Regions from separate parts of the Streptomyces sp. NPDC048415 genome, predicted to be linked through region 1. Evidence: riboswitches for the same ligand, from Rfam matches in the RefSeq annotation. Region 1 holds a riboswitch; each other region holds the start of a gene.

Evidence for each region. Region 1 has a riboswitch for cyclic di-AMP ahead of AB0D27_RS04340 (LysM peptidoglycan-binding domain-containing M23 family metallopeptidase). Riboswitches for the same ligand answer to the same signal wherever they lie in the genome.
Region 2: it holds a riboswitch for cyclic di-AMP, as region 1 does, so the genes downstream of both, AB0D27_RS13765 (LysM peptidoglycan-binding domain-containing protein) here and AB0D27_RS04340 (LysM peptidoglycan-binding domain-containing M23 family metallopeptidase) in region 1, are expected to answer to the same signal.
Region 3: it holds a riboswitch for cyclic di-AMP, as region 1 does, so the genes downstream of both, AB0D27_RS13550 (transglycosylase family protein) here and AB0D27_RS04340 (LysM peptidoglycan-binding domain-containing M23 family metallopeptidase) in region 1, are expected to answer to the same signal.

The regions. Positions count from the first base shown of each region.
Region 1 covers NZ_JBEZKJ010000003.1:259,000-268,922, forward strand. Annotated here, with positions in the region: gene ispG (flavodoxin-dependent (E)-4-hydroxy-3-methylbut-2-enyl-diphosphate synthase) at 1-571, shown strand, start outside; gene dxs (1-deoxy-D-xylulose-5-phosphate synthase) at 600-2,531, shown strand; gene AB0D27_RS04315 (aspartate aminotransferase family protein) at 2,528-3,928, shown strand; gene AB0D27_RS04320 (XRE family transcriptional regulator) at 4,012-4,650, shown strand; gene AB0D27_RS04325 (DUF6126 family protein) at 4,695-4,811, shown strand; gene AB0D27_RS04330 (tyrosine-protein phosphatase) at 4,819-5,616, opposite strand; gene AB0D27_RS04335 (alpha-galactosidase) at 5,806-7,875, shown strand; cyclic di-AMP (ydaO/yuaA leader) riboswitch at 8,178-8,334, shown strand; gene AB0D27_RS04340 (LysM peptidoglycan-binding domain-containing M23 family metallopeptidase) at 8,339-9,262, shown strand; gene AB0D27_RS04345 (hypothetical protein) at 9,455-9,871, shown strand; partial or broken gene AB0D27_RS04350 (DUF6250 domain-containing protein) at 9,859-9,923, shown strand, end outside.
Region 2 covers NZ_JBEZKJ010000016.1:18,895-28,817, reverse strand. Annotated here, with positions in the region: gene fahA (fumarylacetoacetase) at 1-621, opposite strand, end outside; gene AB0D27_RS13785 (ATP-grasp domain-containing protein) at 859-2,130, shown strand; gene AB0D27_RS13780 (FAD-dependent oxidoreductase) at 2,159-3,400, shown strand; gene AB0D27_RS13775 (hypothetical protein) at 3,489-4,511, opposite strand; gene AB0D27_RS13770 (HAD family hydrolase) at 4,823-5,668, shown strand; gene AB0D27_RS13765 (LysM peptidoglycan-binding domain-containing protein) at 5,678-6,439, opposite strand; cyclic di-AMP (ydaO/yuaA leader) riboswitch at 6,445-6,603, opposite strand; gene AB0D27_RS13760 (hypothetical protein) at 6,873-7,202, opposite strand; gene AB0D27_RS13755 (CocE/NonD family hydrolase) at 7,236-9,251, opposite strand; partial or broken gene AB0D27_RS13750 (oligopeptide:H+ symporter) at 9,292-9,923, opposite strand, start outside.
Region 3 covers NZ_JBEZKJ010000015.1:91,337-101,259, forward strand. Annotated here, with positions in the region: gene AB0D27_RS13520 (cyclopropane-fatty-acyl-phospholipid synthase family protein) at 1-158, opposite strand, end outside; gene AB0D27_RS13525 (NAD(P)/FAD-dependent oxidoreductase) at 244-1,770, opposite strand; gene AB0D27_RS13530 (Ppx/GppA phosphatase family protein) at 2,203-3,144, opposite strand; gene AB0D27_RS13535 (DUF501 domain-containing protein) at 3,335-3,859, opposite strand; gene AB0D27_RS13540 (septum formation initiator family protein) at 4,065-4,541, opposite strand; gene eno (phosphopyruvate hydratase) at 4,731-6,017, opposite strand; gene AB0D27_RS13550 (transglycosylase family protein) at 6,319-7,008, opposite strand; cyclic di-AMP (ydaO/yuaA leader) riboswitch at 7,013-7,190, opposite strand; gene AB0D27_RS13555 (transglycosylase family protein) at 7,374-8,369, opposite strand; gene AB0D27_RS13560 (cytochrome P450) at 8,545-9,816, opposite strand.

The DNA.
Region 1 (9,923 bases):
GGTGATCATGGTCAACGCCTACCGGCAACTGGCGGCGCAGTGCGACTACCCGCTGCACCTCGGTGTGACCGAGGCGGGTCCGGCGTTCCAGGGGACCATCAAATCGGCCGTCGCCTTCGGGGCGCTGCTCAGCGAGGGCATCGGGGACACCATTCGGGTCTCCCTGAGCGCGCCGCCCGCCGAGGAGTGCAAGGTCGGCATCCAGATCCTGGAGTCCCTGGGCCTGCGGCAGCGACGCCTGGAGATCGTCTCGTGCCCGTCCTGCGGGCGCGCCCAGGTCGATGTGTACAAGCTGGCCGACGAGGTCACGGCCGGTCTGGAGGGGATGGAGGTCCCGTTGCGCGTCGCGGTCATGGGCTGCGTCGTCAACGGCCCCGGCGAGGCGCGCGAGGCCGACCTGGGGGTCGCCTCCGGCAACGGCAAGGGGCAGATCTTCGTCAAGGGCGAGGTCATCAAGACCGTGCCCGAGTCGAAGATCGTCGAGACCCTCATCGACGAGGCGATGAAGATCGCCGAGCAGATGGAGAACGACGGCGTCGCGTCCGGAGAACCGGCCGTCACGGTGAGTTGATCAGCACGGACCGAGAGGGGGCCCGAGCGTGACCATTCTGGAGAACATCCGGGGACCACGCGACCTGAAGGCGCTGTCCGAGGCGGAACTCGGTGAACTGGCCGACGAGATACGGGAGTTCCTGGTGCACGCGGTCGCCAGGACCGGCGGCCACCTCGGGCCCAACCTGGGAGTGGTGGAACTCTCCATCGCGCTCCACCGGGTCTTCGAGTCACCCGTCGACCGCATCCTGTGGGACACCGGCCACCAGAGCTACGTACACAAACTATTGACGGGACGTCAGGACTTCTCCAAGTTGCGCGGAAAGGGCGGCCTGTCCGGCTATCCCTCGCGCGAGGAGTCCGAGCACGACATCATCGAGAACAGCCACGCCTCCACGGCGCTGGGCTGGGCCGACGGGCTCGCCAAGGCCCGTCAGGTGCAAGGGAAGAAGGGCCATGTCGTCGCGGTCATCGGCGACGGCGCGCTGACCGGCGGCATGGCGTGGGAGGCACTGAACAACATCGCCGCCGCCAAGGACCGTCCGCTGATCATCGTCGTCAACGACAACGAGCGTTCTTACTCACCGACCATCGGCGGCCTCGCGAACCACCTCGCCACCCTTCGTACGACCGACAGTTACGAGAAGGTCCTCGCCTGGGGCAAGGACGTACTACTGCGCACGCCCGTCATCGGAAACACCGTCTACGAGTCGCTGCACGGCGCGAAGAAGGGGTTCAAGGACGCTTTCGCGCCGCAGGGCATGTTCGAGGATCTGGGGCTCAAGTACCTCGGGCCGATCGACGGACACGACATGGGCGCCGTGGAGTCCGCGCTACGGCGCGCGAAACGCTTCCACGGGCCCGTGCTCATCCACTGCCTGACGGAGAAGGGGCGCGGTTACGAGCCCGCGCTGGCGCACGAGGAGGACCACTTCCACACGGTCGGCGTGATGGACCCGCTCACCTGCGAGCCTCTCGCGCCGTCCAACGGGCCTTCCTGGACCTCGGTGTTCGGTGACGAGATCGTCAGGATCGGCCAGGAGCGCGAGGACGTCGTGGCGATCACGGCGGCCATGCTGCACCCGGTGGGACTCGGGAAGTTCGCCGAGAGGTTCCCCGATCGCGTGTGGGACGTCGGAATCGCCGAGCAGCACGCCACGGTGTCCGCGGCCGGCCTCGCCACCGGCGGCCTGCATCCCGTCGTCGCCGTCTACGCCACCTTCCTCAACCGGGCCTTCGACCAGCTCCTCATGGACGTCGCACTGCACCGCTGCGGCGTGACCTTCGTCCTCGACCGGGCCGGGGTCACCGGTGTCGACGGGGCCTCGCACAACGGCATGTGGGACATGTCGATCCTCCAGGTCGTACCGGGCCTCAGGATCGCCGCCCCGCGCGACGCCGACCAGCTGCGGGCCCAGCTGCGGGAGGCGGTCGCCGTCGACGACGCGCCTACGCTGATCCGCTTCCCGAAGGAGTCGGTCGGGCCGCGGATCCCGGCGGCCGACCATGTGGGCGGCATGGATGTGCTGCATCGGGCCGACCACCCCGAGGTGCTGCTCGTCGCGGTCGGCGTCATGGCCCCGGTCTGTCTCCAGGCCGCCGAACTGCTCGAAGCCCGCGGCATCGGCTGCACCGTCGTCGACCCGCGTTGGGTGAAACCCGTCGACCCGTCGCTGCCCGGCCTCGCCGCCGAGCACCGGCTCGTCGCCGTCGTCGAGGACAACAGCCGGGCGGCCGGGGTCGGCGCGGCGGTCGCGCTGGCGCTCGGGGACGCCGAAGTCGACGTCCCGGTAAGGCGGTTCGGCATACCGGAGCAGTTCCTCGCGCACGCCAAGCGCGGTGAGGTGCTGGCCGACATAGGTCTGACGCCCGTCGAGATCGCCGGGCGGATCAGCGCCGGCCTGGCCGTCAAGGATGAGCTGTCCAAGGCGAAGGACGAGCTGTCCGTGGATGAGTTGTCCAAGGAGAAACAGCAATGACCGACCCTGCGGAGAAGGGCGATTTCGACCTCGGCGCGCTCCTCGCCGAGCGCGGAGCCGAGCGCTACGAGCTGCACACCAAGTACCTGAATCACCAGCTCCCGCGCATGCTGCACACCATCGGCTTCGACAAGGTGTACGAGCGTGCCGAGGGTGCCCACTTCTGGGACGCGGACGGCGACGACTACCTGGACATGCTCGCCGGGTTCGGAGTGATGGGCCTGGGCCGCCACCACCCCGTCGTCCGCAGGGCGCTGCACGACGTCCTCGACGCCTCGCTCGCCGACCTCACCCGCTTCGACTGCCAGCCGCTGCCCGGGCTCCTCGCGGAGAAGCTGCTCGCCCACAGCCCTCACCTGGACCGGGTGTTCTTCGGCAACAGCGGCACGGAGGCCGTCGAGACCGCGCTGAAGTTCGCCCGCTACGCCACCGGGAAGCCGCGGATCCTGTACTGCGCGCACGCCTTCCACGGGCTGACCACCGGCTCGCTGTCCGTGAACGGCGAGGACGGGTTCCGCGACGGCTTCGCACCGCTGCTGCCCGACACGGCCGTCGCGCTCGGTGATCTCGACGCTCTGGCACGGGAGTTGAAGAAGGGCGACGTCGCCGCGCTCATCGTCGAGCCCATCCAGGGCAAGGGCGTGCACGAGGCGCCGCCCGGATATCTGCGCGCCGCCCAGGAGTTGCTGCACCAGCACAAGGCGCTGCTCATCGCGGACGAGGTGCAGACGGGCCTCGGGAGGACCGGGGACTTCTACGCCTACCAGCACGAGGAAGGCGTCGAGCCGGACCTGGTGTGTGTGGCCAAGGCGCTGTCCGGCGGCTACGTGCCGGTCGGGGCCACCCTCGGCAAGGACTGGATCTTCAAGAAGGTCTACTCGTCGATGGACCGGGTCCTCGTCCACTCGGCGAGCTTCGGGTCGAACGCGCAGGCCATGGCGGCGGGGCTCGCCGTGCTCTCCGTCATGGAGAACGAGCAGGTCGTGGCGAACGCCCGGGCCACGGGCGAACGGCTGAAGTCCCGGCTCACCGCACTGGTGGACACATATGAGCTGCTCAGCGACGTACGCGGCCGGGGTCTGATGATCGGCATCGAGTTCGGGCGGCCCAAGTCGCTGAAGCTGCGCAGCCGCTGGACCATGCTGCAGGCCGCGCGCAAGGGCCTGTTCGCGCAGATGGTGGTCGTGCCGCTACTGCAACGGCACCGCATCCTCACCCAGGTCTCCGGCGATCACCTGGAGGTGATCAAGCTGATCCCGCCGCTGATCATCGGCGAGCGGGACGTGGACCGCTTCGTGGAGGCCTTCACCGCCGTGATGGACGACGCGCACAGCGGCGGCGGGCTGATGTGGGACTTCGGCAAGACACTGGTGAAGCAGGCGGTGGCGAACCGCTGATCTTCGCCCGCCTGCTGGTTCTGGTTTTTACCTGTGGGGCAAAAGATTTGCCCCACAGGTAAGGCTCGGGCTCAATGGAAGACATGAGCCCTGCTGAGACCGGGGCGGTCGAAGAGCCGTCCGCCGAGCTGCCCGCCGTCGCGCCACAGCTCCGTGCGCTGCGCCGCCGCGCCTCCCTGACCCTTGAGGTCGCGTCCCGCGCCGCCGGGCTCTCGCCCGCCCACCTCTCGCGCCTGGAGACCGGCCGGCGCCAGCCTTCGCTGCCGATGCTGCTCGCGCTGGCTCGTATCTACGGTACGACGGTCTCGGAGCTGCTCGGCGAGACGGTCGCCGAGCGTGACGCGATCGTACGCGCCGCCGACATGGAGCCGACCGGGGCGGGCGGCTGGACCTACTGGCAGGCCGGCGCTTCGGGCCGCGGCATGCAGGCCCTGCGCGTGCACGTCCCGTACGGCTCGCAGGGCGACATCGTGCGCGTGCACCCCGGCGAGGAGTGGCTCTACGTCCTCAAGGGCCGGCTGCGACTGCGCCTCGGGGACACCGCGCACGTGCTCGCGCCGGGCGACAGCGCGCACTTCGACTCGCTCACCCCGCACCGCATCGCCGCCGACGATCGCGGCGGGGCCGAGCTCCTCTTCGTACACACCCTGCTGCAGAGCCCCACCGCCGCGCTGTGCCTCGGCCCGGCGACGGGACACCCGACCTCGGGAGAGACGCCATGACCGAACCCACCGAGAAGACCGAACCGACGGGCCCGCGGCGGTCCATGGAGGAGAAGTTCCCGCGCGCCCTGTGGGTGCGACTGATCATCTACGTGGCCGTCGGCCATCTCTTCGCGGCCTTCATCTACCTGCTCTTCACGCTGGGCGCGCACAACCAGTAGGCGTACGTCAGTCCAGCAGCCGCTCCCGCAGGCGCTCCCGCAGCTCGGGGGTCATGCCCAGCCCCTGCTTCAGGTAGGCGTCGACCCCGCCCCAGGTCTCCTCGATCGTCTCGAAGGCCGCCGTCAGGTAGGCGGCGCGCGCGTCGAACAGCGGGCTGAGCAGCTCCATGACCTCCGGCGAGTACGCGGAGGCGGAGGTGCTGCTGCGGTGCACCTTGTAGCGGCGATGCGCGGCGTTCGACTCCAGGTAGTCGGCGATGATCGCGTCGCGCTCGACGCCGAGGGCGAGGAGCGTCACGGCTATGGACAGGCCGGCGCGGTCCTTGCCCGCCGCGCAGTGCATCAGGGCGGGCACGCTGTCCTCGGCCAGCGCGTGCAGCACCCGGGAGTGCTCGGCGGTGCGCTCCTTGATGATCGTGCGGTAGGACACGATCATCCGGTTCGCGCCCTTGCCGTCCGACAGGATCGCGCGTAGCTGGTCGAGGTCGCCGTCGCGGACCATCTTCCAGAACTCGGCGCCGTCGGCCGGGTCGGTCAGCGGAAGGTTCACGTTCCGCACGCCGGGCAGCTCGACGTCCGGGCCCTCCAGCTTCTGGTCCGAGGCATTGCGGAAGTCGAAGATGGTGTGCAGTCCCAGGGAGGCGAGGAACGCGGCGTCCTCCTCGGTGGCGTGCGCGAGATGGCCGCTGCGGAACAGCTGCCCGTACCTCACCTGCCGGCCGTCCTCGGTGGGCAGGCCGCCCACGTCCCGGAAGTTGCGCACTCCGGCCAGCTCGGGCTCGGTCGACGGGATCTGCTGCGTCACGGGGGCTCCTCCCATTCGGCCGTCGTCGCTGCTCGGGCTCTGCTCGGCGGCGTGTGTCGACGGTTTGCGTTCTTGACGATACGACATGGGTTCCTGAGGCAATGAGTTGTCCACAGGCGTTGCTCCCGAACCCGGATCCCCTGATGATGTTGGTCTGTGATCGCAGCTGTTCGAATCTGTGGGGGACCGATGATCGAGGTCGGCGCGGACGGTCGTACGTGGCTTCTGTCGGGGCCGACGAGCAGTTACGCACTGCGGCTCACCGAACGCGACGAGCTGCTGCATCTGCACTGGGGCCCGCGGATCACGCTGCCCGACGCCGAGGCGCTCGCCGTCCTGCCCGCATCGCGGTACTGGCCGTTCGAGTCGCCGCTCGACGGACACGAGGAGTACCCGGTCGAGGGCGGCCCCCGCTTCGTACGCCCCGCCCTGTCGGTGCGGACGGACGAGCGGCGCGGCACCGAGTGGCGCTTCGAGGAGTACGGCACGGACGGTGACGAGCTGCGGCTGCGCTTCTCCGACTCCGGGCTCGGCATCACGCTGCACTACCGGACACGTGGCGATGTCATCGAGCGCTGGGTCACCCTGGCGGGCGAGGGCCCCGCCCTGGAGCTGCTGCGCGCCGACTCCGCGACCTGGACGCTGCCCGAGCGCGACGGATGGCGGCTGTCCCAGCTGCACGGCCGATGGGCGGCCGAGTCCCGGCTGGCGCGCTCCCCCCTCACCTACGGTGAGAAGGTCATCGGCAGCCGGCGCGGGCACACCGGGCACCAGCACCTGCCGTGGGTCGCGCTCGACACAGAGGCGACCGAGGAGACCGGCGAGGTCTACGGATGCGCGCTCGGCTGGTCGGGTTCCTGGCGGATCTCCGTGGCCCAGCTTCCGGACGCGCGCGTGCAGATCACCGGCGGCGCCGGGTACGACGACTCGGGACTGCTGCGACTGGAGCCGGGGGAGTCGTTCACGACCCCCGTCTTCGCCGGGCTGTGGAGCGACGGCGGCTTCGGCGGGGCGAGCCGGGCCTGGCACGCGTACCAGCGGGCGTATGTCATCCCCGACGCCGGCCAGGACCGGCCGGTGCTGTTCAACTCCTGGGAGGCCACCACCTTCGACATCTCCGAGGAGCAGCAGCAGGCGCTCGCGCGGCGGGCCGCCGCGATGGGGGTCGAGTTGTTCGTGGTCGACGACGGCTGGTTCGGGGCGCGCACCAGCGACCGGGCCGGCCTCGGCGACTGGACGCCCAACCCCGACCGCTTCCCCGCGGGACTCAAGCCGCTCGCCGACCATGTGCACGGGCTCGGTATGCGGTTCGGGATCTGGGTCGAGCCGGAAATGGTCAATCCGGACAGCGAGCTGTATCGCACGCACCCCGACTGGGTGCAGTTCCAGCCGGGTCGAACCAGGACGGAATACCGCAATCAGCTTGTACTGAACCTCGCGCGCCCGGACGTCCAGGAGTATCTCTGGGGGCAGCTCGACGGCCTGCTCTCCAGCGCCCCGATCGACTATGTGAAATGGGATTTCAACCGCTGCTTCACCGACGCGGGTTGGCCGGCCGAGCGCTACCCGCAGAAGCTGTGGGTCGAGCACGTACAGGCCCTGTACGCACTCCTCGACCGGCTGCGGGCCGCCCACCCGGGCGTCGCCTTCGAGTCCTGCTCGGGCGGCGGTGGCCGTATCGACCTGGGCATCATGGCGCGCACGGACCAGGTGTGGACCTCCGACAACACCGACCCGCTCGACCGGCTCGCCATCCAGTACGGCTTCAGCCAGGTCCACCCGGCCCGGATCATGGCCGCGTGGGTCACGGACAGCCCGAATACGCAGCTCAACGGGCGCGCCAGCTCGCTGCGCTTCCGCTTCGTGAGCGCCATGGCCGGGGTGCTCGGTGTCGGCGGAGACCTCACCAAGTGGAGCGAGCAGGAACTCGACGAGGCGCGGGAGTGGGTGGAGCTCTACAAAGACATCCGGCCCGTCGTGCAGCGCGGCGACCTCTATCGGCTGCGGCCCCCGGAGGGCGGGCTGAGCGCGGTGCAGTACGTCCACGGCGACGAGACCGTCGTGCTCGCCTGGCTCCAGGCCCAGCACCACGGTGAGCCCGTCGCCGCACTCCGGTTGCGCGGACTCGACCCGACACAAGCGTATGAGTGCCGCGAAACGGGCGAAGTGTACCGAGGGGCGGTGCTGCTGCATCACGGGGTGCGGACGAGGCTTCGCGGCGACCTCGATGCGACGGTTATCCGACTGCGTCGCATCTGACTGTTCTGTCCGAATTGGCGTCTTCATTCCAACTAACCCTGGAATAAAGCACCGTGGGGTGAGGTGCGTGAGGAGCGTCATATTCGTGACGATGCGTTGCGGCGTCCATTTCACAATCAGCCCGAATTCAAAGGCGGGTTGAGGAACGGAAAAGATCGTCCATGCACGGAGGGTGACCGGAATTCCGGCATGGATCAAGAACGGCACGTGCATAGAAATCGCCCATGGTTGTCGAAGCGCTCTCATCTCGCTTACGTTCTGCCCCAATCCGGACGGACGCCCAATCCTGCCGCCGCCCGGAATCCGCACACTCACCCGCACACGGCAGGAGCGGGGGACCCACAGGTTCCATGCCTGTTCCGGTCTCCGGAACGGCTAGGGGTACAGCCGCGCATGCGCACGGCCGGGCATCTCCAGCCCGCACCCGACAGCTCACCTCGCAGGCGCCGGAGAGGAACTCGTCATGCCCGCGAAGGGTAAGCACCGCCGTCCCAAGTCCCAGCGTTTCACCCGCTCGATCGCCGTGGCCGGAACCGGTGGCGCCGCGCTCGCGCTGCCTCTGATGGGGGCCGCCGGCGCCCATGCCGCGACTCCGACCGCCGCTGTCGCGCAGAAGGCCGTCGCGCAGAAGGCCGTCGCGCAGAAGGCCGTCGCGCAGAAGGTCGAGAAGACCGCGACCGCCGCTCCCACCGCCGCGAAGAAGGTGGCCGCGACGAAGACCTACGCGGTGAGGGCCGGCGACTATCTCTCCAAGATCGCCGACGAGCAGAACGTCAGCGGCGGCTGGAAGAAGCTCTACTCCGACAACCGCTCGGCCATCGGCAGCGACCCGTCGCTGATCCACCCCGGCCTGAAGCTGACGATCGGCAAGAAGGCCGCGGCCGCCGGCGCCACCCAGTCGTCCACCAAGACGACGACCTCGGCCGCGAAGACCACCAAGACCGCCACGGCCAAGCCCGCCTCCATCGCCACCAGTTCCGGTTACACCCTGCCGGTCGAGGGTGCGACGATCGGCACCGGCTACAAGGTGGCGGGCAGCATGTGGTCCAGCGGTTACCACACCGGTGTGGACTTCGTGGTCCCGACCGGCACCACCATCAAGGCCATTGCCCCCGGCACCGTCGTCTCCGCGGGCTGGGGCGGCGCGTACGGCAACCAGGTCGTCATCCAGCACGCCGACGGCCAGTACTCGCAGTACGCCCACATGTCCGCGCTCTCCGTCTCGGCGGGCCAGACCGTGACCGCGGGCCAGCAGGTCGGCCTCTCGGGCGCGACCGGCAATGTCACCGGACCGCACCTGCACTTCGAGATCCGCACCACGCCGAACTACGGCTCGGACGTGGACCCGGTCGGGTACCTGCGCTCGCACGGCGTCGCCGTCGTCTGACGCCGCTCCCTGCTCCTGACGGCAGGACCGCCTCCAAAGGCCGGACCCCACGATCCCCGGGGTCCGGCCTTCGGTGTTCCGTGAGCGGTTCATGATCAGCGCTAGTTCATCTCGGCGATCGACGGCGAGACGGGCACCGAGCGCACCCGGCAGCCGGTCCCCGACGACTTCGTCGCCGACGGCCCCTCCGGCATCGCCTACCTCGACGGCGAACACCCCAGCCTCGTCATGAAGTTGGTCACCCGCGTCGGAGCCGGGCGCGGAGTCTTCCGCGTCCTCTTCCAGACGTGGGACTTCAACGGGACGGATCTGACCCGGCGCTGGAAGTACGTTGCCCCCTCGGGCAGCGGCGCCACCAGCTTCCACCAGATCCGTACCGTCGACGTGGACCAGGGCGGCAGCGACGAGATCGCCGATGGCAACTACGTCGTGAACAGCGACGGCACCCTGCGCTACGTCGTCGACGGGGCTATTCACGGTGACCGGTTCGACATCGCCGACCTCGACCCCGACAGGCCGGGCCCGGAGGGCTTCGCCATCCAGCAGTCCGATCTGGGCATCGTGTCCCACTTCCCCTGGTACGACACCGACGCCGCGTTCGGCCGCTGATCTACGACTACACCGAGCCGCTGCTCGTCGCGAACGAGCCCAACCAGGTCCG
Region 2 (9,923 bases), on a different contig from region 1:
GTCCAGGCGGATCGAGGGGCCGAAGACGGGCGCGGTGTCGGAGGGGGCTTTGCGCTGGCCCGACGGGCGTACGACATCGGTGCCGGACACCACGACCGTGCCGGAGCGGCCGTGATAACCGATCGGCAGATGCTTCCAGTTGGGGGTGAGGGAGTCGGCGGCGTCGGGACGGAAGATCTGGCCGACGTTCCGGGCGTGGTTCTCGGAGGCGTAGAAGTCGACGTAGTCCGCCACCTCGAAGGGGAGGTGCAGGGTGACGTCGGAGAGGGGGTGGAAGTGGGGTTCGAGGGTCTCCCGGTGGCTCGGGACCGTGACCCAGGCTGTGAGCGCGCGTCGTACGTCGGACCAGGCCGTGCGGCCCGCGGCGAGCAGCGGGTTCAGGGTCGGCCGCGCCAGCAGCTCGGCGTAGGGGGAGCCGAGCGCCCGGGCCGCCGCGCCGGCGTCGAGCACGTGGGCGCCGAGCCGCACACCGACGCGCCGCTCGCCGGCGCCGGCCGAACTGGCCGAACTGAACGAGTCGGCCGAACTGAACGAGCCGGGGGACTCGGTCAGGGAGAACACGCCGTACGGAAGGTTGTGCGGGCCGAAGGGATCGCCCTCGGGGACTTCGAAGGGGGGCATCGGTCGGTGCCTCGCTTTCGGGTTCGTACTCGCCATGTGATCCATGTGATCCATGCGATCCACGCGTTTCATGTGGTCGCGGCACACGTTACGGGGGAGTGGCCGTACAGCGGCAGTGCCTAAAGAGTTCGCAATGTCCGAAAAGGCCTTGTCGGACGTGTCAATTCCGGCTTAGCGTCCTTTGGGGGACGCGGACGGGGTGGGTCCGGTCCGTAGGGGGAATGCGTGGGGGGACCCGTGGCCAGGAGCTCCAGCAGTGTGCCGGTCGATGCCGATCGGGATGTTCCGGGCCTCATCGTGAAGTTCGGCGACTATCCGCTGCACCACGGCGGGGTGGGCGCCATCCGGAGTCTGGGCCGACTCGGCGTACCGATGTATGCGATCACGGAGGACCGTTACACGCCGGCCGCGAGCTCGCGCTATCTGCGGCGGGCGTTCGTCTGGCCGACGACCGGCACGGAGGAGCCCGAGCGGCTCATCGAGGGTCTGCTGCGCATCGGCCGCCGCATCGGCCGGCCGACGGTCCTCGTGCCGACGGACGAAGAGGCCGCCGTGCTGATCGCCGAGCACCAGGACGAGCTGACCGATCGCTTCCTCTTTCCGCGCGTGGACGCCAAGCTGCCGCGCCGCCTCGCCAGCAAGCGGGGGCTGCACGAACTGTGCGTGGAATACGGCATTGCCAGCCCGGCGGCGGCCTTTCCGGAGTCGTACGAGGAGATCGTCGCCTTCGCCGAGAGCGCTCGCTTCCCTCTCGTCGCCAAGAACCGCGAGGCGTTCGTGCGCCGCAGCCGGCCGGCGGTGAACGGGACGACCAGGATTCCGACCCGCGAGGGACTGCTGACGCTTGCCAAGGACTGGGGGGCGCAACCGGGAGTGATCCTCCAGGAGTACCTGCCGAGGGAGGAGGCCGAGGACTGGATCGTGCACGCGTATTTCGACGCGGAGTCGACGCCGCTCGCGATGTTCACGGGCGTGAAGGTCCGCTCCTGGCCCCCGCACGCGGGAATGACGGCGAATGCGTACGTCGTCGACAATCCGGAACTCGCGGACCTCGCCGCGCGTTTCATCAAACAGATCGGCTTCAGCGGCGTCATCGACCTCGACCTGCGCTTCGACCGGCGCGACGGACAGTACAAGCTCCTTGACTTCAACCCACGGATGGGCGCGCAGTTCCGGCTCTTCGAGAACGAGTCGGGGATCGACGTCGTCCGTGCCATGCATCTGGATCTGACCGGGCGCACCGTTCCCGAGGGGGAACAGCGGGCCGGTCACCGGTACATCGTGGAGAACATCGACCTGCCGGCCCTGCTCGCCTACCGGCGCAGCGGCTATACGACACCGCACGCGCCGGCTCGCGCGAGCGGTACGGAGCTGGCCTGGCTCGCGGGTGACGACCTGCGGCCGTTCTTCACGATGCTCGCGCGCTTCGTGCGGCCGGGCGCGAAGCATCTGTATCAGCTGTGGCGGACCAACCGCCTTGGCAGTACCAACAGTTCCACCGCGAAGTAGACGTAGTACGTCCTGGGGAGGGGACTTCGTGATTCATCCGGTAGCAGTCATCGGTGCCGGGCCATTCGGCCTGTCCACCGCCGCCCATCTGCGGGCGCGCGGTATTCCGGTGCGTGTCTTCGGCGAGCCCATGGTGAGCTGGCGCGATCACATGCCCGAGGGGATGCTTCTGAAGTCGACCCCCGCCGCGTCCTCCATCGACGCCCCGCAGCGTGGGCACACGCTTCTCGATTACTGCAATGCGGCGGGCATACCGCGTCTTGTCACGGACGAGGACATCATCCCGGTCGAGACGTTCATCGCGTACGGGGAGTGGTTCCAGCAGAAGCTGGTGCCCGAGCTGGAGCGGGTGCGGGTCGTCTCGGTGGACCGTAAGGGGGGCCGCGATGGCTCCGGTGGCTCGGGAGGCTCCGGTGGCTCCGGTGGTTTCGAACTGAAGCTGGACTCGGGGGAGTTGTTCACGGCGCGGGCGGTTGTGGTGGCCACCGGTCTGTCCGGGCTGGCCCATCTGCCGCCCGAGCTCGCGGGCGCGGCAGCCGACGGACCCACTCCCACGGGCCCTGTCTCCCACAGTTCCCAGCACCACGACCTGAGCCGGTTCTCCGGCAAGGAGCTGATCGTCGTCGGCGCGGGGCAGTCCGCCCTGGAGACGGCGGCGCTCGCGACGGAGGCGGGCGCGCAAGTGCGGGTCGTCTCGCGGGGCAAAGGCGCCGTCTCCTTCGGCGCGCCCCCATGGGACCAGCCGAAGCTGCGCCCTGAGTCGCCCTTCGGGCGCGCCTGGTCCCTGTGGGCGCTGACCTATTACCCGGGGCCGTACCGCTATCTGCCCGCCCAGGCCCGGCACTATCTGGTCCGCCGCGTGCTCGGTCCGCTCGGCGCCTGGTGGCTCCGCGACCGCTTCGAGGGCAAGGTCGGCGTCCGTGAGGTCCAGCGGATCGTCAGCGCCGACGCCTCCGAGGGCAGCCCCGTCCTCGCTGTCCAGACCCACGGCGGCCGGGTAGAGAAGCTCTCCGCCGACCATGTCATAGCCTCGACCGGCTATCGCGTCGACATCGCCGCGATGGACTTCCTCGGGCACGAGCTGCGCACCGAGTTGTCGGTCAGCCGGGGCACGCCCAAGCTGGGCGCAGGGCTTCGGTCGTCGGTGCCCGGGCTGTACTTCACGGGGTTGCCGGCGGCGGCTTCGTACGGGCCGGTGATGCGGTTCGTGTGCGGGACGGAGTTCGCCTCACCGCGACTGGCCAAGCATCTGGTGGCCGCGCACGGGTGAGCGCGACTGGCCAAGCATCTGGTGGCCGCGCATAGGTGGGTTGGTGGAGGCACGGGCGGCGCCATGACGGGAAGGCGCCTCCTGGTCGTCAGGCCTCTTCGGTGAGGGTCCAGGCGCCGGAGTTTCTCCGTGGGGCGGGGAGGACTTTCCACTTCGAGAGGTCGCCGTCGGTGTCCGGGTTGCCCGAGGGGAGCATCCCTCGGGCGTCGGCCTCGAAGTAGAGGCGGTGCGCCCAGTATTCGGGGAGTTCGTGGCCCAGGAGGTCTTCTCCCACGGGTTCGAATTCCTCGGCGGCGTACCGCTCGTTGATCCGCGCGACCGCCTCCGCGCGGGAGATCCCGAAGCGTGTCACCAGTACGTCCGCCATGTCGCGGAAGTAGTCGAGCCACTCCTCGTCGAGGCGCATCAGGAACTCGCCGGTCCTCGGGGCGCTCTCGTAGATCGCGGCCAGCTGCCAGGTCAGGAAGTCGGCGATCAGCTCTGGAGGGTTGGCGGCCCGGGTGGCGGTGATCTCCCATCCCGGGCAGTCCATGTCGAAGACGACGATGGGGAGGGGGCGGCCGAAGATCTCCGTGAGGAGGCCGCTGGAGTGGAGGTGGCGGGCCAGTTCGATGCAGGTGTCGGCGAAGTGGTTGACCAGGGCCTCGTACTGGTCCTCACTCGCGTCGTCGCCCTCGTCGCCCTCGTCGCCCTCGTCGCCCTCGTCGCCCTCGTCGCCCTCGTCGCCCTCGTCGCCCTCGTCGCCCTCGTCGCCCTCGTCGTCGAACCAGAGGCCGAGGTGCTTGACGTCATCGACGTACAGGGGGCTTCCGGCCGGGTCCTCGGGCACGTTGCCGAGCGTTTCGAAGCCGTCCAGGAGCCAGTAGGCGTAGTTCCAGCGGGCCTCGCCCGGGTCCTCCGGGTACACCGACTGCTGGTACTGGGTCTCGGTGTTGTATCCGATCGCCACGTACGGGCGGCGGGAGTCGTAGTCGATCCGCCAGATGCGGAAGGAGAGAGCGTAGATCTCGGGCTTGGGAGCGTCCGGGAAGCGCCGGATGATCGCTTCAGCGGCCGTGCGGAGGTGCTGTTGGAAGGGAGTCACTCCCCGCTCGGAGGGCGTGAGGGTCATGTCTCTCCCTGGAGCTTCCCGATGGAATTGCCCAACGGACTTACCCAACGGACTTACCCAAGGGACTTGCCCGATGGACTTTCCTGATGAAGGGCTGCGGCTCCTGGCGCGCGTGGGAGCCCGCGCTCGGATAATCCCGCACGCCGGGAGTGGCGTTGGTACGCCCCCCACCGCCAAGCACCGCTCTTACCGCCCGTATCGACGGATATCACCCGTACCGACCGTGTGGTGAGCGGCGTTGCTGACGGGATACCGGACGTCGTCCGGTTCACGCCGGGCCGATGAGTCGTTCGATCCGTATTCTTCGGATCATGGCCGCTCCGACTGCATATTCACTCATCGCCACTGACCTGGACGGAACGCTGCTGCGCGGCGACGACACACTCTCCGACCGGTCCCGGGCAGCGTTGGCGCGGGTGGCCGAGGCGGGCGCCCAGCATCTCGTGGTGACGGGTCGCCCCGCCCCGAGAGTGCGACCGCTGCTCGACGAACTCGGCGGTGAGGGACTGGCGGTGTGCGGCCAGGGGGCGCAGTTGTACGACGCCGGGACGGACCGTCTGCTCTGGTCGGTCACCCTGGACAGGGAGTTGGCGGAGACGGCGCTCGGCAAGATCGAGGCAGAGGTCGGGCTGCTGTACGCGGCGGTGGACCAGGACGGCGTGGACGGGCTGACGCTCATCGAGCCGGGGTACGTGATGCCGCATCCGACGTTGCCGGCGGTGCGGGTGCGGCGGCGCGACGACCTGTGGACCGAACCGATCAGCAAGGTGCTGCTCCGTCACCCGTTCCTGACCGACGACGAGTTGGCGTCGGCGGCGCGGGGAGTGGTCGGTTCGCTGGCTACGGTCACCATGTCGGGGCCCGGCACCGTCGAACTCCAGCCATGCGGCGTGACCAAGGCGACGGGCCTCGCTCTCGCCGCGGCCCACCTCGGCCTCACCCCCCGCACCACCCTCGCCTTCGGCGACATGCCCAATGACATCCCCATGTTCGACTGGGCCGCCCGTGGGATCGCCATGGCCAACGCCCACCCGGAACTCAAGGCGGTGGCCGACGAGGTGACCCTGTCGAACGAGGAGGACGGGATCGCGGTGGTGCTGGAACGGCTCTTCGGGGGCTCGGAGAGCCGGTCATCCCGGGTGAACAGCACCTCGTGAGTCGGTCGCTCAGTAGGCGCCGTTGACGTTGTCGATCGAGCCGTACTTCGCCGCCGCGTAGTTGCAGGCCGCCGTGATGTTCGCGACCGGGTCATAGGGATCCATGGCGGTGCCCGGGACGTGGTAAGCGGTGAAGGTGGGGTCGATGACCTGGAGGAGGCCCTTGGAGGGGATGCCGGCGGCGGCGTTGGAGTCCCAGTTGTTGATGGCCAGCGGGTTGCCCGAGGACTCGCGCATGACGTTGCGGTGGATACCGTCATAGCTGCCCGGGATGCCCGACTTGGCCATGATGTCCAGGGACTGCTTGATCCAGCCGTCGAGGTTGTTGGTGTACGTCTTCGCGGAGGCGGGGGTGGCGGTGGACGCGCTCGCCGACTTGGTGGCCGTGGCCGACACGGCTGTCGCCGACTTTGCGGACGTTTTGGTGGTTTTCGTACCGACCGTCAGCGTGAGGCCCGGGTGAATCAGTGTCGGGTCGTTGCCTATGACCGCGCGGTTGGCCTTGTACAGATCTTGCCAGCTGCCGGCCGTGGCGTGGTCCTTCGCGATCTTGGACAGGGTGTCGCCCGCGACCACCTTGTAGGTGACGAGCGAGACCTGCGGGACGGCGGCTTGTGCGACCTGTGCGACCTGTGTCGTCTGGGTGGCGGCGTGCGCGCCGGTCGCGCTCACGAGCGGGAGTGCGAGTGCGGCTCCGCTGGTTCCCACGGCGACCATGCCGCGGGTGAGGGGGCTGGTTCTGGGGCGGCGGTGCTTGCCTCGTCGGGCCATGACGAACGTCCTCTCCGGTGCCTGCGAGGTGAGCTGTCGGGTTCGGGCGGGAGCTGCCCGGCCGCGCGATGAGCGCGACTTCACCCCTAGCCGTTCCGGTGTCCGGATCGGCGGCTTGCCTGGGTCCCCCGCTCCTGCCGTGCGTGCGTGGGTGGGTGGGTTTCCGGGCGGCGGCAGGATTCGGCGATCCGCTCGGATCGACGTGAAGGTATGCGAGAGCACATGTCCGTAACAAGGCCGGATTTCCCGGTGAAGATCGCTTTCGCCTGATTGCGGCAGGGGTGAAACGTCCGATTGTGCCGGAATTCGATCCTCAACTTGCCTTTCGCAAAGGGGGGATCGCTGCGGGCCGCGAAACGCCCGACGCCGTCAGGCGTGACCCAATTCACGCGACCAATCCGAATCAAAGCGGCAAGCAGCGCAACTCGGGCATTTATGTTTCCAGCGTCCAGGCCGTGGAGTGCCTGGGCGGCGCCGGCCGTACCTCCCACACGGAGAGGTCCTTGTCCGGGTCGTCGTCGGGGAGGCGACCCGCGTTGGGCTCGAAGTAGAGCCCGTAGCCCCAGTATTCGGGCAGTTCGCGGCACATCGGCTCGGGATAGCCGGCGAACTTCCGCCCCTCGTATGCCCGGTTGATCCTCGCCACGGCCTCGGCGCGCGGGATTCCGAAGCGCGTGACCATCTCGTGGGCCATCTCGCGGAAGTACCCGAGCATGCCCTCGTCGAGGTCCATCAGGAATTCCTCGGTCCGCGTCCGCGCCATGACCTCAGAATCACCTACGGCACCCCCGAGTCTCTAGCCCGCCGTGCGCGGGATCCTCTTCTCCCAGGTCCGGTGGAAGACCACCTCGTCGCCGTCCCTGCAGATGACCTCGTTGGCGGTGATGAAGGCCTCGGCGTCGCAGGTGATGTCGGATGTCGTCGAGATACGGGCATCCCAGGGCAGGTCCGGGCGGTGGAAGCGGATCGACCAGGTCGAGCGGGCGCGGGCCGAAAGGGGGTCCGAGGCGTCGATCGTGTACGTCTCCAGTGCGTCCTCGGTGAATTCGAGGCCGTCGGGGTAGACGCGCGTGCCGCCGTAGCGCGGGTCCACTTCCAGGCGCCAGGTGCCGGCGGCCACGTCGCGGACGACCAGGCGTTCCGGCCGGGGCTCGTCCAGTGTGGCGGGGGAGACCACGCCCAGGGGTTCGGACTGCTCCGGCGCCTCGAAGGTGATCGGCTTCGACCCCGCCGCCGAGGATGCCGACTCCCTTGTGCGCACCGGGAGGTCCAGCGTGCTTCCGGTGGGATCCAGGGTGAAGCCCGTCTCCGAGCCCGGCTGGGGCCAGATCCAGGGCCAGTACGCCGAGGAGACGGCGAGACGGATGCGGTGCCCCGGCGGGAACGCGTAGCCGATGCTGTTCAGCTCGAAAACCACGTTCTCCGTAGAACCCTGTTTCCAGGGAACCGCCTGGTCACGGCCGTGGCGCGCTGACAGGTTCAGTACACCTCGGGTGACGAGCGTCGAGGCTCCGTCGGGGGCCACGTCGCAGAGGCGGGCGATCACCTGCCCCCGGGGAGACGAGGACGTCAGCCGCAGGTCGACCCTCGGGCGGCCCAACACCCAGGTCTCCTCCGGCACTTCGAATTCGAAGCAGGCCGACCTGGCGTCCTCCTCCCGCTGGTCCGGGGGCAGGTCCGCGTCGTTCCCCAAGGGAAAGAAGCGGCCCGCGTCCACTCCGGTGTGCTGAGGGGACCGGACGAGGACCGGAGGGCCCTGGAGCTCGTACGCGGTCGGGGTCACTGAGGGGGAGGGCCAGGCCGGGTCGCCCACCCAGCGGCCGGGGAGAGACGGGTACGTCGTCGCCGGGGGATGCGCGTCCATGACGTACGAGCGCAGGACGGGTTCCGCCATCACGCCCGTGTCGGTCTCCCGCAGCCAGTGGTCCCACCAGCGCAGCGTCTCCTGGAGGAAGCCGATCGCCGGGCCGGGCGGCAGGCCCCGGTCCGGGTACTGGTGCGACCAGGGGCCGATCAGGCCTCGTACACGGTCCGCGGGAAGGTTCTCGACCAGGCGCAGCACCGTGTCGCGGTACGGGTCGTGCCAGCCGCCGACCGCCAGCACCGCCGCCCGGATCGCGCCGTAGTCCTCGCAGACGCTGCCGTGCCGCCAATACGCGTCCCGGGTCTGGTGTGCCAGCCAGGTGTGGACGAAGGGGTCCACCGCCTCCAGGCGCTTCACCCACATGTCACGCCACATCACCTCGCCCACGTGGACGGGGTCCGGTGGGCGGGAGACGAAGGCGAGCATGGTGGCCGCCCAGGCGTGCATGTCGACGGCGAGGACGGAACCTCCCATGTAGTGCGCGTCGTTGTCATAGCGATCGTCCGTCGAGCAGACCGTGACGATCGCCTTGAGCGGCTCGGGCGCGAGGGCCGCGATCTGGAGGGAGTTGAAGCCGCCCCAGGAGATGCCGAACATGCCCACCCGGCCCGAGCACCAGGGCTGGGCTGCCAGCCAGTTGACGACTTCCACCCCGTCGGCCAGCTCGACCTCGGAGTACTCGTCCGTCGGCAAGCCCTCCGAGTTGCCGTGACCGCGCACGTCCACGCGGACGGAGGCGTAGCCGTGACCGGCGTACCAGGGGTGGCGCTGCCAGTCGCGGGGCGCGGTCCAGTCGGTGAGGCGGTACGGGAGGTACTCGAGGAGGGCCGGTACGGGCTCGTCGGTCAGCGGGCGCCAGACCCGCGCGTACAGACGGGTGCCGTCCGGTAGGGGGATGAGGACGTCCTCGTGAGCCGTCTCGTAGGGGAAGGACGTACGCATGCGCATGCTCATGGGGAGGACCTCAGTGGACGGGGTGCATCTTGTGGCGCAGCCGGCCGCGCTCCTCGGGCGTCACCCGGGGGCCGGCGAACATCAGCGCGAAGTAGACGACCGGGGCGATCACCGAGATGAGGGGGAGCAGGTCGACGAAACGGCCCACCGTCAGGGATCCGGCGGCGGCCAGGAGTACGGCCAGGAGTACGGCCAGGAGTGCGGCCAGTACGGCCAGTACGGCCACGACCAGCAGACCGCAGACGATTCCGCGGACGGCGCGGCGTCTCGCGGCCGGGACGAGGGCGAATTCCGCCGGGTGCGTGCGTCCGGCCAGGTGACGGCGACGGCGGCCCGCCACGTACGGGATCAGACCGAACGTCATACCGATCGCGGCCGCCGAGAAGCCCCAGTGCCGGCCCCTGTGGTCGCCGAGCCGGCTGGTGATGAGGGGGCCCGCGAAGGCGCCGATGTTGATCGCCATGTAGTAGATCGCCATGTAGGGGAGGGCGAAGCCGGCGTCGCGACGGTCGTCGTCGGTGCGGTAGAGCTTGCCGGCCATCGTGGCGACGTTGGGCTTGAGCAGGCCGGTGCCCGCGCTGATCAGACGCAGGCCCGTCCAGGTCGTGACGGTCGTCGGTACCGCCATGGAGTAGTGGCCGCAGGCGATCAGGATGCCGCCCCACA
Region 3 (9,923 bases), on a different contig from region 1:
CACAGCAGGCGGCGCAGGGCCTTCCGGTTGCGCACGATGAGCGCGGGGGCGCCGGGTGGACCTGCTTCCGAGCCGTCCCAGGCGCGGATGCGCACCGGGAGCGGAACCCCCAGCAACTGTTCGACAAGGCTGTTCAGCCGCAGCGCGGCGTCCTGCATGGCGCACACCTCCGTGACGACATTCCCGAACGCTCCAAACAACACGTAAACACCAACCGGTCTCTCGCGCAGTCCCCCTTCCGCGTTACAGCTGAGCAAAATAGCTGTAGCCGCCACGCTTTTCGCGCGGCGGCGGGCCTCGTCGGGAACGCCGAAGGGGCCGCCCGCACCACGGATGGCGGGCGGCCCCGTCGGGGCCGTCAGAGTCCCGGGGGGAGGAGGCCTTGGCCTTCTCCTCGGTCTTGGCGACGGGCGCGGGTGCGGCCGCCGCGGCCGGCGCCGGCTTGGCGGCCTCGTAGAACTCCTCGCGAGGAGACTCGATGGCACCGAGCGAGACGACCTCACGCTTGAGGAACATCGCGAGCGTCCAGTCGGCGAAGACGCGGATCTTACGGTTCCACGTCGGCATGGCCAGCCCGTGGTAGCCACGGTGCATGTACCACGCGAGACGGCCCTTGAGCTTGATCTTCACCTTGCCCATGACGATCATCGCGACGCCCTTGTGGAGCCCGAGACCCGCGACAGCACCCTTGTTGGCGTGGCTGTACTCCTTCTGCGGGAAGCCCCGCAGACCGGAGATCACGTTGTCGCCGAGAACCCGCGCCTGACGCAGCGCGTGCTGCGCGTTCGGCGGGCACCAGGCGTTCTCGACACCGGCCTTGCGGGCGGCGACGTCGGGCACCTGGGCGTTGTCGCCCGCGGCCCAGATGTAGTCCGTGCCCTGCACCTGGAGCGTGGTCCGGGTGTCCACGTGACCGCGCGGGCCGAGCGGCAGACCGAAGCGGGAGAGAACGGGGTTCGGCTTCACGCCGGCCGTCCACACGATGGTGTTGGAGTCGACCTCGAGGCCGTTCTTGAGAACCACGTGGCCGTCGACGCAGGAGTCCATGGAGGTGGAGAGGTAGATCTCCACACCGCGGCTCTCCAGGTGCTCCTTGCCGTACTGGCCGAGCTTGGGACCGACCTCGGGGAGGATCTTGTCCGCGGCGTCGACGAGGATAAAGCGCATGTCCTCACGGGACACGTTGGTGTAGTACTTCGACGCGTCACGGGCCATGTCCTCGACCTCACCGATGGTCTCCGCACCCGCGAAGCCACCGCCGACGAAGACGAACGTCAGCGCCTTGCGCCGGACGTCCTCGTCGGTCGTGGAGTCAGCCTTGTCGAGCTGCTCGAGGACGTGGTTGCGCAGGCCGATGGACTCCTCGATGCCCTTCATGCCGATGCCCTGCTCGGCGAGGCCGGGGATCGGGAAGGTGCGGGAGACCGCGCCCATCGCGATGACGAGGTAGTCGAAAGGCAGCTCGTACGCCTCACCCACGAGGGGGGCGATCGTGGCGACCTTGCGGTCCTGGTCGATGGTGGTGACCCGGCCGGTGAGGACCTCCGCCTTGGGGAGCACGCGTCGCAGCGGGACGACGACATGCCGCGGGGAGATGCTGCCGGCGGCGGCTTCGGGGAGGAAGGGCTGGTAGGTCATGTACGACCGGGGGTCGACGACCGTGACGGTCGCCTCTCCGTAGCGCATCTTCTTCAGAATGCGCCGAGCTGCGTACAGGCCTACGTACCCACCGCCTACTACGAGGATCCTGGGACGCTCCGTGGTGCTCATGCCATCGAGTATCCACCCGGTCTTGGGGGGTCGCTCGTGCGCCCCTTCACAAGCTTGGTCAGGGTCTCTGCTACACTGCGCCGCCCACGTGACCCAGGTCATGGCGCGACGGGGGGACCACCGTGTAGTGCGGACCGTTGTCAACACCGCGTGAGCTGCCGCTCCGGCCCTTCCGACCGACCGGACCAGCCCCCGGGTTCACCCTCCCGCAACGCCCCCGAAACGCGCCGCCGAGCACGCTTCCGGACCGCCCGAGCCCCCCGGGAGGGCCCCTGCGGCCCATTCCTCGCCCGGCAGCGGGCTTTTCCTTGTGAAGAACTTCACGAACTTTCCTGACGACACTTCCCGGAGGGCCTTTCCGGGCCCCTCAGGACGCGCTCATACGTTATCCGACCTGCTCAGCCGAGGCTACTGACAGGTAGCAAAGGAGAGCTAAGCCACGGACCAGGCGATGCCGTCGAGGATGTCGTGCTCGCTGACGACGACCTCGTCCGCCCCGATCCGCTCCATGATCGAAAGCAGTACCAGAGCTCCCGCGGCGATGACATCGACCCGCCCCGGGTGCATCGAGGGAATCGCGGCGCGCTCGGCGTGCGTGGACGCCAGCAGCCACTCGGTGATCTCGCGGACCTTGTCGTAGGAGACCCGGGAGTGGTGGATCGCCGCGGAGTCGTACTCGGGCAGGTTCTGGGCGATCGCCGAGACCGTGGTGACCGAGCCGGCGAGCCCGACGAGCGTCCGTGCCTCGCGCAGCGGCACGGTCTGCTCCGCGAGGTCCAGCGCCGCCTCGATGTCCGCGCGGATCGCGTCGATCTGCCCGGGCGTCGGCGGATCACTGACGACTCCCTCCTGCACGAGGTGCCGCTCGGTCATCCGTACGCACCCGATGTCGACGGACCGCGCGGCGCGCACGTGCTCCTCGCCCACGACCAGCTCGGTCGAACCGCCACCAATGTCCACGACCAGGTAGGGCTTGGCCAGGTCGTCCCGGCCCGTCAGCTCCTTGGTCGCGCCGATGAAGGAGAACTCCGCCTCCTGGTCGCCGGTGATGACCTCCGGCTCCACGCCGAGGATGTCCTGCACTCCGCGCACGAAGTCCTCCCGGTTCTCCGCGTCGCGGGAGGCGGACGTCGCGACGAAGCGCAGCTTCTGGGCGCCGTGCTCCTTGATGACCGCCGCGTACTCCCGGCACGCCGCGAACGTCCGCTCCAGCGCGTCGGGCGCGAGCCGCCCCGTCCGGTCGACTCCCTGCCCGAGCCGCACGATCGTCATCCTGCGGTCCAGCTCGACGAGTTCCCCCGTGGCGGGATCCGCGTCTGCGACGAGCAGCCGGATGGAGTTGGTGCCACAGTCGATGGCAGCGACCCTGGTCATGGTGTCTGGTCTCCTGGCTGAAGGGTTCTGGCCCGTCCGGCGTTTGAGGACGAGCGCGAAGCGCGACAAGGGGGTCTGGGGGCGGAGCCCCCCAGGTACGGTGGGGGTCCCCCCGCTCGAGCGAAGCCGAGAGTGGGGGAGGGTAGGGGCGGCGGGGGCGAAACTCCCCTCGCCGCACCCCAGCGGCGCGTCAGTCGCCCTCGGCCGGGACCACACACGGCCCCTTGCTCCACCACTCCGGCAGCATCGCGATCGCCTCGTCCCCGAGCGGATTGACCCCCGGGCCCGCGGCCAGGGAGTGCGCGACGAGCACGTGAAGGCACTTCACCCGGTCCGGCATACCCCCCGCACTGGGGAATCCCTCCAGCACCTCGATGGAGTCACGCCGAGCGATGTAGTCCTCGTGCGCGGCACGGTAGGCGGCGGCCAGTTCGGGATCGGTCGCCAGACGGTCCGTCATCTCCTTCATGACGCCGTTGGCCTCCAGCGTCCCGATCGCGGAAGCCGCACGCGGGCACGTCAGGTAGTACGTCGTCGGGAACGGCGTCCCGTCAGGCAGCCGCGGCGCCGTCTCGACGACGTCCGGCTGCCCGCACGGACACCGGTGCACGATCGCGCGCAACCCGCGCGGCGGCCGCCCGAGCTGCTGCTTGAAGGCCTCGACGTCCGCGTCGGTCGGCTCGGTGCGCGGAGTGGGCGGCGGTGGCGTTTCCATGCCGTGATTCACATGTCTTTCTGGTCAGTTCATGGGTCGTCGTCACTGATCGGATCGTGTCACTGATCCGGTCGTCGTCACTGATCCGGTCGTCGTCACTGGTCCGGGCCGTCGTCACTGGTCGGGCCGTCGTCACTGATCCGGTCGTCGTCACTGGTCCGGGCCGTCGTCACTGGTCGGGCCGTCGTCACTGATCCGGTCGTCGTCACTGGTCGGCGGCGTCGGACTTGTCCACGCCGTCCCAGACGTTGGCGTACCAGGGACGGCCGGCCGCCCCCTGTTCGGCGCGGGACTGCTTCGCCGCGTCCGGATCGATCACGACATAGCCGGTCTCACCCGGCATCACATAGTGCAGCCGCTGCCGGATCTGCTGCTGGGCGTACGCGTCGTCCTGCCAGCGCGCCTTGAGGTCGCGCAGCTGCTCGACCCGCTGGCGGGCCTGCTCCCGCTGCCGCTCCAGATTGGCGACCTGGGTGCGCTGGGACACGTACTGCCTCATCGGGTACGCGAGGGCGACGATCAGGGAGCACAGGACGAGGGCCAGCAGCGCGGCCCGGCCGGTCAGCCGCGAGCGGCGGGCCTGCCGCTTGGTCTGGGAGCGATAGACCCGGGCCGCCGTCTGCTCGCCGAGCAGCTTCAGCCTGGTCGCGGTGGAGAACCGGTCCCGGTCCTTCACGGCCATGTCCCGCCTCCCCTTCACACATGCGGACGTCCCCGCACACGGTACGGGACCGGGTACGGGGACGTACGTACGACGCTTCCTACGGCCTCGAGGCTCAGCCTTGCTGTGCCCATCGTCCGCAAAGCGGAACGGCGGGAACGCTCAGCCCTTGCTGTGCCCATCGTCCGCCAAGCGGAACAGCGGGAACGCTCAGCCCTTGAAGCGCGGGAAGGCGCTGCGACCGGCGTACACCGCCGCGTCGTCGAGGATCTCCTCGATGCGCAGCAGCTGGTTGTACTTGGCGACGCGGTCCGAGCGGGCCGGGGCGCCGGTCTTGATCTGGCCGCAGTTCACCGCGACGGCGAGGTCGGCGATGGTGACGTCCTCGGTCTCGCCGGAGCGGTGGGACATCATGCACTTGAAGCCGTTGCGCTGGGCCATCTCGACGGCGTCCAGGGTCTCGGTCAGCGAGCCGATCTGGTTGACCTTGACGAGCAGGGCGTTCGCGGAGCCCTCCTCGATGCCGCGGGCGAGGCGCTCGGGGTTGGTGACGAAGAGGTCGTCGCCGACGATCTGGACCTTGTCGCCCAGCTTCTCGGTGATGACGTTCCAGCCGGCCCAGTCGTCCTCGTACAGCGGGTCCTCGATGGAGACGAGCGGGTACGCGGAGACGAGCTCCTCGTAGTACTCCGTCATCTCGGCGGCCGAGCGGGACTTGCCCTCGAACTCGTAGCTGCCGTCCTTGTAGAACTCCGACGCGGCGACGTCGAGCGCGAGCGCGATCTGCTCGCCGGGGACGTAACCGGCCTGCTTGATGGCCTCGAGGATTAGGTCGAGCGCGGCGCGGTTGGACTCCAGGTTCGGGGCGAAGCCGCCCTCGTCACCGAGACCGGTGGACAGGCCCTTGGTCTTCAGCACCTTCTTGAGGGTGTGGTAGACCTCGGCGCCCCAGCGCAGCGCCTCGGAGAAGGACTCCGCGCCGATCGGGGCGATCATGAACTCCTGGATGTCCACGTTCGAGTCGGCGTGCGACCCGCCGTTCAGGATGTTCATCATCGGAACGGGCAGCAGGTGCGCGTTCGGGCCGCCCAGGTAGCGGAAGAGCGGGAGGTCGCTGGCCTCGGAGGCGGCGTGCGCGACGGCGAGCGAGACGCCGAGGATGGCGTTGGCGCCGAGCGAGCCCTTGTTGTCGGTGGCGTCCAGGTCGAACATCGCCTGGTCGATCAGGCGCTGCTCGGTGGCGTCGTAGCCGACGAGCTCCGGGCCGATCTGCTCAATGACGGCGAGGACGGCCTTCTCGACACCCTTGCCCTGGTAGCGGTTGGGGTCCCCGTCGCGGAGCTCGATGGCCTCGAAGGCGCCGGTGGAAGCGCCGGACGGGACGGCGGCACGACCCGTGCTGCCGTCGTCGAGGCCGACCTCGACCTCGACCGTGGGGTTGCCTCGGGAGTCCAGGATTTCCCGGGCTACGACGACGTCGATGGACGGCACGAGCATCTCCTTCTGGGATGTGACGCGGGTACGCAGAGCTTTTCGCGGGCTCTGCGAGATGAGCCTAACCGCCTCGGAGGGATCGGCCAGCCGGTCGACCACCCCTTGGGCAGAACCGAGAGTAAATTGTTTCCGAACGGAACAAAAACCTGCCCCGTACATGAAACCCGCCCCGCGCCGGCCCGACAGGAAAAAGCCCCGCTCCGGTGCGTACGGGGGAACACGCACCGGAGCGGGGAGCCCGTGGGGACGGGGGCCCTCACCGGGGTCTCCACCATGGAGACCCCTTCTACGAGAGGGCTGTCATTCAGCTGAGGTGCAGCTGCTGACCGGGGTAGATGAAGTCGGCGTCGTCGACGATGTCCTTGTTCAGCTTGAACAGCTTCTGCCAGCCGCCCTTGACGTTCTTCTTCTCGGCGATCGAGCTGAGGGTGTCACCCTTGACGACCTTGTACTCGCCGTCACCCTTCTTGACCTTCTTGCCGGTCGGGGTGGTGACGGTCTTCTTGGCGACCGGGCGCTCGGTGGAACGGGAGGCGGGCTGCTCCGTCGTCCGGGTGGTGGTGCTCTGCGAGCCGCTCGACGAGGAGGAGCTGGAGGGCGTGGACGTGCCACCGCTGTACGCGGCGCTCGACAGGCCCGTGCCGCAGGTCGGCCAGGCACCCTTGCCCTGCGCGGCGAGGACCTTCTCGCCGATGGTGATCTGCTCCGACTTGGAGGCCTGGTTGGCGGTGGAGGCGTAGGCGGTGCCGCCGTACGCGGCCCAGGTGGAGGACGAGAACTGCAGGCCGCCGTAGTAGCCGTTGCCAGTGTTGATGGACCAGTTGCCACCGGACTCGCACTGGGCGACCGCGTCCCACTCGGAGGAGGTGGCGGCGGAGGCGTTGCCGGCCGCCATCAGCGGGGCGGCGATGGCGACACCGGTGACACCGGCGAGCGTGGCGACACGGGTGGCCTTGGAAGGACGGCGGTGCTTGCCCTTGCTGGAAAACAGCATGGAGAGATCCCCTCACCGACGCCTGCGAGGTGAGCTGTCGGGTTCGGGCGGGTGAGTGCCCGGCCGCGCGCCTCGGCCCTTCGGCCTCTGGCGCACGTCTTCACCCCAAGCCGCTCCCGGTCAACTCCCGGGCGCGGCGCTTACCTTGGGTCCCCCGCTCCTGCCTACGGCGCTTGACGCGACGACTGTTCCCGTACGGCCGCTGGCAGGATTCGGCGTTGCGACCGTCGGGGCCCGCGGTGGCGAGCGATCACGACCGTAGACATGCGATCGGCGGAATTCCAAAGACGATCAGGGCTTCTGAGACCCATCTCTCACTCGCGCCAAACCGGACATTACACGGCGAACCAGGACGCGAACTCCCGCTACTTTTCGTCCGTTTCAGCACCAACTGCAAGACTCTGACCGGGGATGATGAGGTCGGGATCGGCACCGACCGTCTCCTTGTTCCCGGCGTACAGCTCGGCCCATCCACCCTTGAGGTCAAGGTCGTCGGCGATCGTCCAGAGACTGTCACCGGTGCGCACGGTGTACGAGCCGTCGGCGGCGTCACGCGAGGCGCTCGAGCCGCGCGAGGCGTGCCGCCCGGAAGCGCTGTCCGTACGACCGTCGGTCACACCCTCCGCCGTGCCCTCGTCGGCGCTGCCGCCACGGTGACGGCCCGCGCCGGTCGTCCCGGACTCGGACGCACCCGAAGAGTCGCCGTTCTGCGTGGAGTTGTCCGATTCGCCATTCGTGGCGGTTTTCGCGTCCGAGCTGTCGGAACCCTGTGAGGTACCGGAAGACGTGTCGGACTTCGTCGAGTTCCCGGTCGCGTCCGAGGAGGAGCCGGACGAGGAAGAGGAGTCGGACGACGAGTCGGACGAACCGGATGAAAGAGACGAACTCGGCGAGTCGGAGGAACTTGACGAGCCCGAGGAGTCCGACGAGCCGGACGTGCTCGACGAGTCGTTCGCCACCCCCGTGTCGACCTCGACCTCGCCCGAGTTCTTGCTGAGCCCGGAGAGCGGCCCACAGGTGGGCCAGGCGGCGAGACCCTTGGCATCGAGGAGCTTCTCGGCGACGGCTATCTGCTGCGAGCGGCTGGCCTGATCGGGCCTCGAGGCGTACGCGAGACCGCCGTGCGCCTCCCAGTCGTCCTGGGTCAACTGCAGGCCGCCGAAGTACCCGTTGCCGTCATTGGTGCTCCACGCGCCGCCGCTCTCGCACTCCGCGACCCGGTCCCACGTGGTGCCGTCGGCCGCGCTCGCACTGGTGGCGCCGAGCAACGGGATCGCGATGGCCGATCCGGTCACTCCTGCGGCGACGATGAGGGCCGGGGCCTGACGGGGGCGACGATGACGGCCGTTCCCGGAGCGCATGCGGAAGCCTTTCGCGTGACAGCAGGTGACTACAGCGGCAGATGGGCCGCGTTGATGGGTGAACGTATCCGCACTCGAACGCTTGTCACAAGTCGATGCAGCGCAGATCACGTGAAGATCACAGAGTTGAGGGACCGTCACTTTTTCCCTGGTGAGAGGCGGTTTCCCGCCCTGCCTACCGCCCGGGTGCGAACTCCACGGGAAGCGTGCGCAACCCCCGCATAATGAGCCCGCCACGCCAGCGCAAATCGGCAGAATCTCCCGCGAGTTGGAGATCGGGGAGGCGGGTGAGGAGGGTGGCGAGGGCGGTCTGCCCCTCCAGGCGGGCGAGCGGCGCGCCGAGGCAGTAATGGATGCCGTGACCGTACCCGAGGTGCTGATTGTCACGCCGCGAGAGGTCGAGCGTGTCCGGCTGCTCGAACCGCTCGGGGTCACGGTCCGCAGCCGCCAGTACGACGAGGACGGGGTCGCCGGGCGCGATGTCCTGCCCGCCGATCCGCACGGCCTCGGTCGCGAACCGCCACGTGGCGAGTTCGACCGGCCCGTCGTAGCGCAGGAGTTCCTCCACCCCGGTTTCCAGGAGCCCGGTCTCCTTGGCGGCGAGGGAGGCCTGGAGGCGTGCGCGCTGTTCAGGGTGGGTGAGAAGCGCGTACGTGCCGTTGCCGATCAAGTTCACCGTGGTCTCGAAGCCGGCGAACAGAAGGATGAAGGCCATCGCCGCCGCCTCGTTCTCGGTGAGGTGTTCGCCGTGATCGGAGGCGCGGATGAGGCCGGAGATGAGGTCTTCGCCGGGGCCGGGCCGCTCGGGGAGGAGTTGGCGCTTGCGGTGGATCAGCTCGGCGAGATACCCGCGCATCTTCTTGACGGACCGCGCCACACCGCCCCTCGGCCCTCCGCCGTGCCGGATCATCATCCCCGCCCAGTCCCGGAAGTCGTCCTGGTCCTCGCGGGGGACGCCGAGCAGGTCGCAAATGGCGTAAATCGGCAGCGGAAACGCGAATTCGTGGATGAGGTCGGCGGAGCCCTTGGCCGCGAACTGGTCGATGAGGTGGTCGGTGAGCTGCTGCACCCGCGGCGCGAACTCGGCCACGCGGCGGGGGGTGAAGGCCTTGGAGACGAGCCGCCGCAGTCGCGTGTGGTCCGGCGGATCGATGTTGAGCAGATGCGTCATCAACTCGGCCTTGCGCTCCCCCGGGATGCCGGTCTTCCCCTTGGCGTGCGGGGGTTCGTCGTGATGGGCCGGGTTCTTGCTCAGCCGCGCCTCGGCCAGGGCCTGCTTGGCGTCCACGTACCGGGTGACCAGCCAGGCTTCCACCCCACTGGGCAGGCGCGTCCTGTGCACGGGCGCGTGCTCCCTGAGCCAGGCGTACGCCGGGTAGGGGTTGGTGGCGAACTCCCAGGTGAAGAGTTCGGGCGTGGGGCCGGTGGGAGTGGGGTGCTCGGTCACCGTCCCACGCTATCCGGAGGGGACAGGCACAGCCTCCGCCATCAGCGAGCCCTGCGTTCGGTCGTCCCGGCCGCCTCACCGGGTCGACGCTGACCTGGAGCAACCGT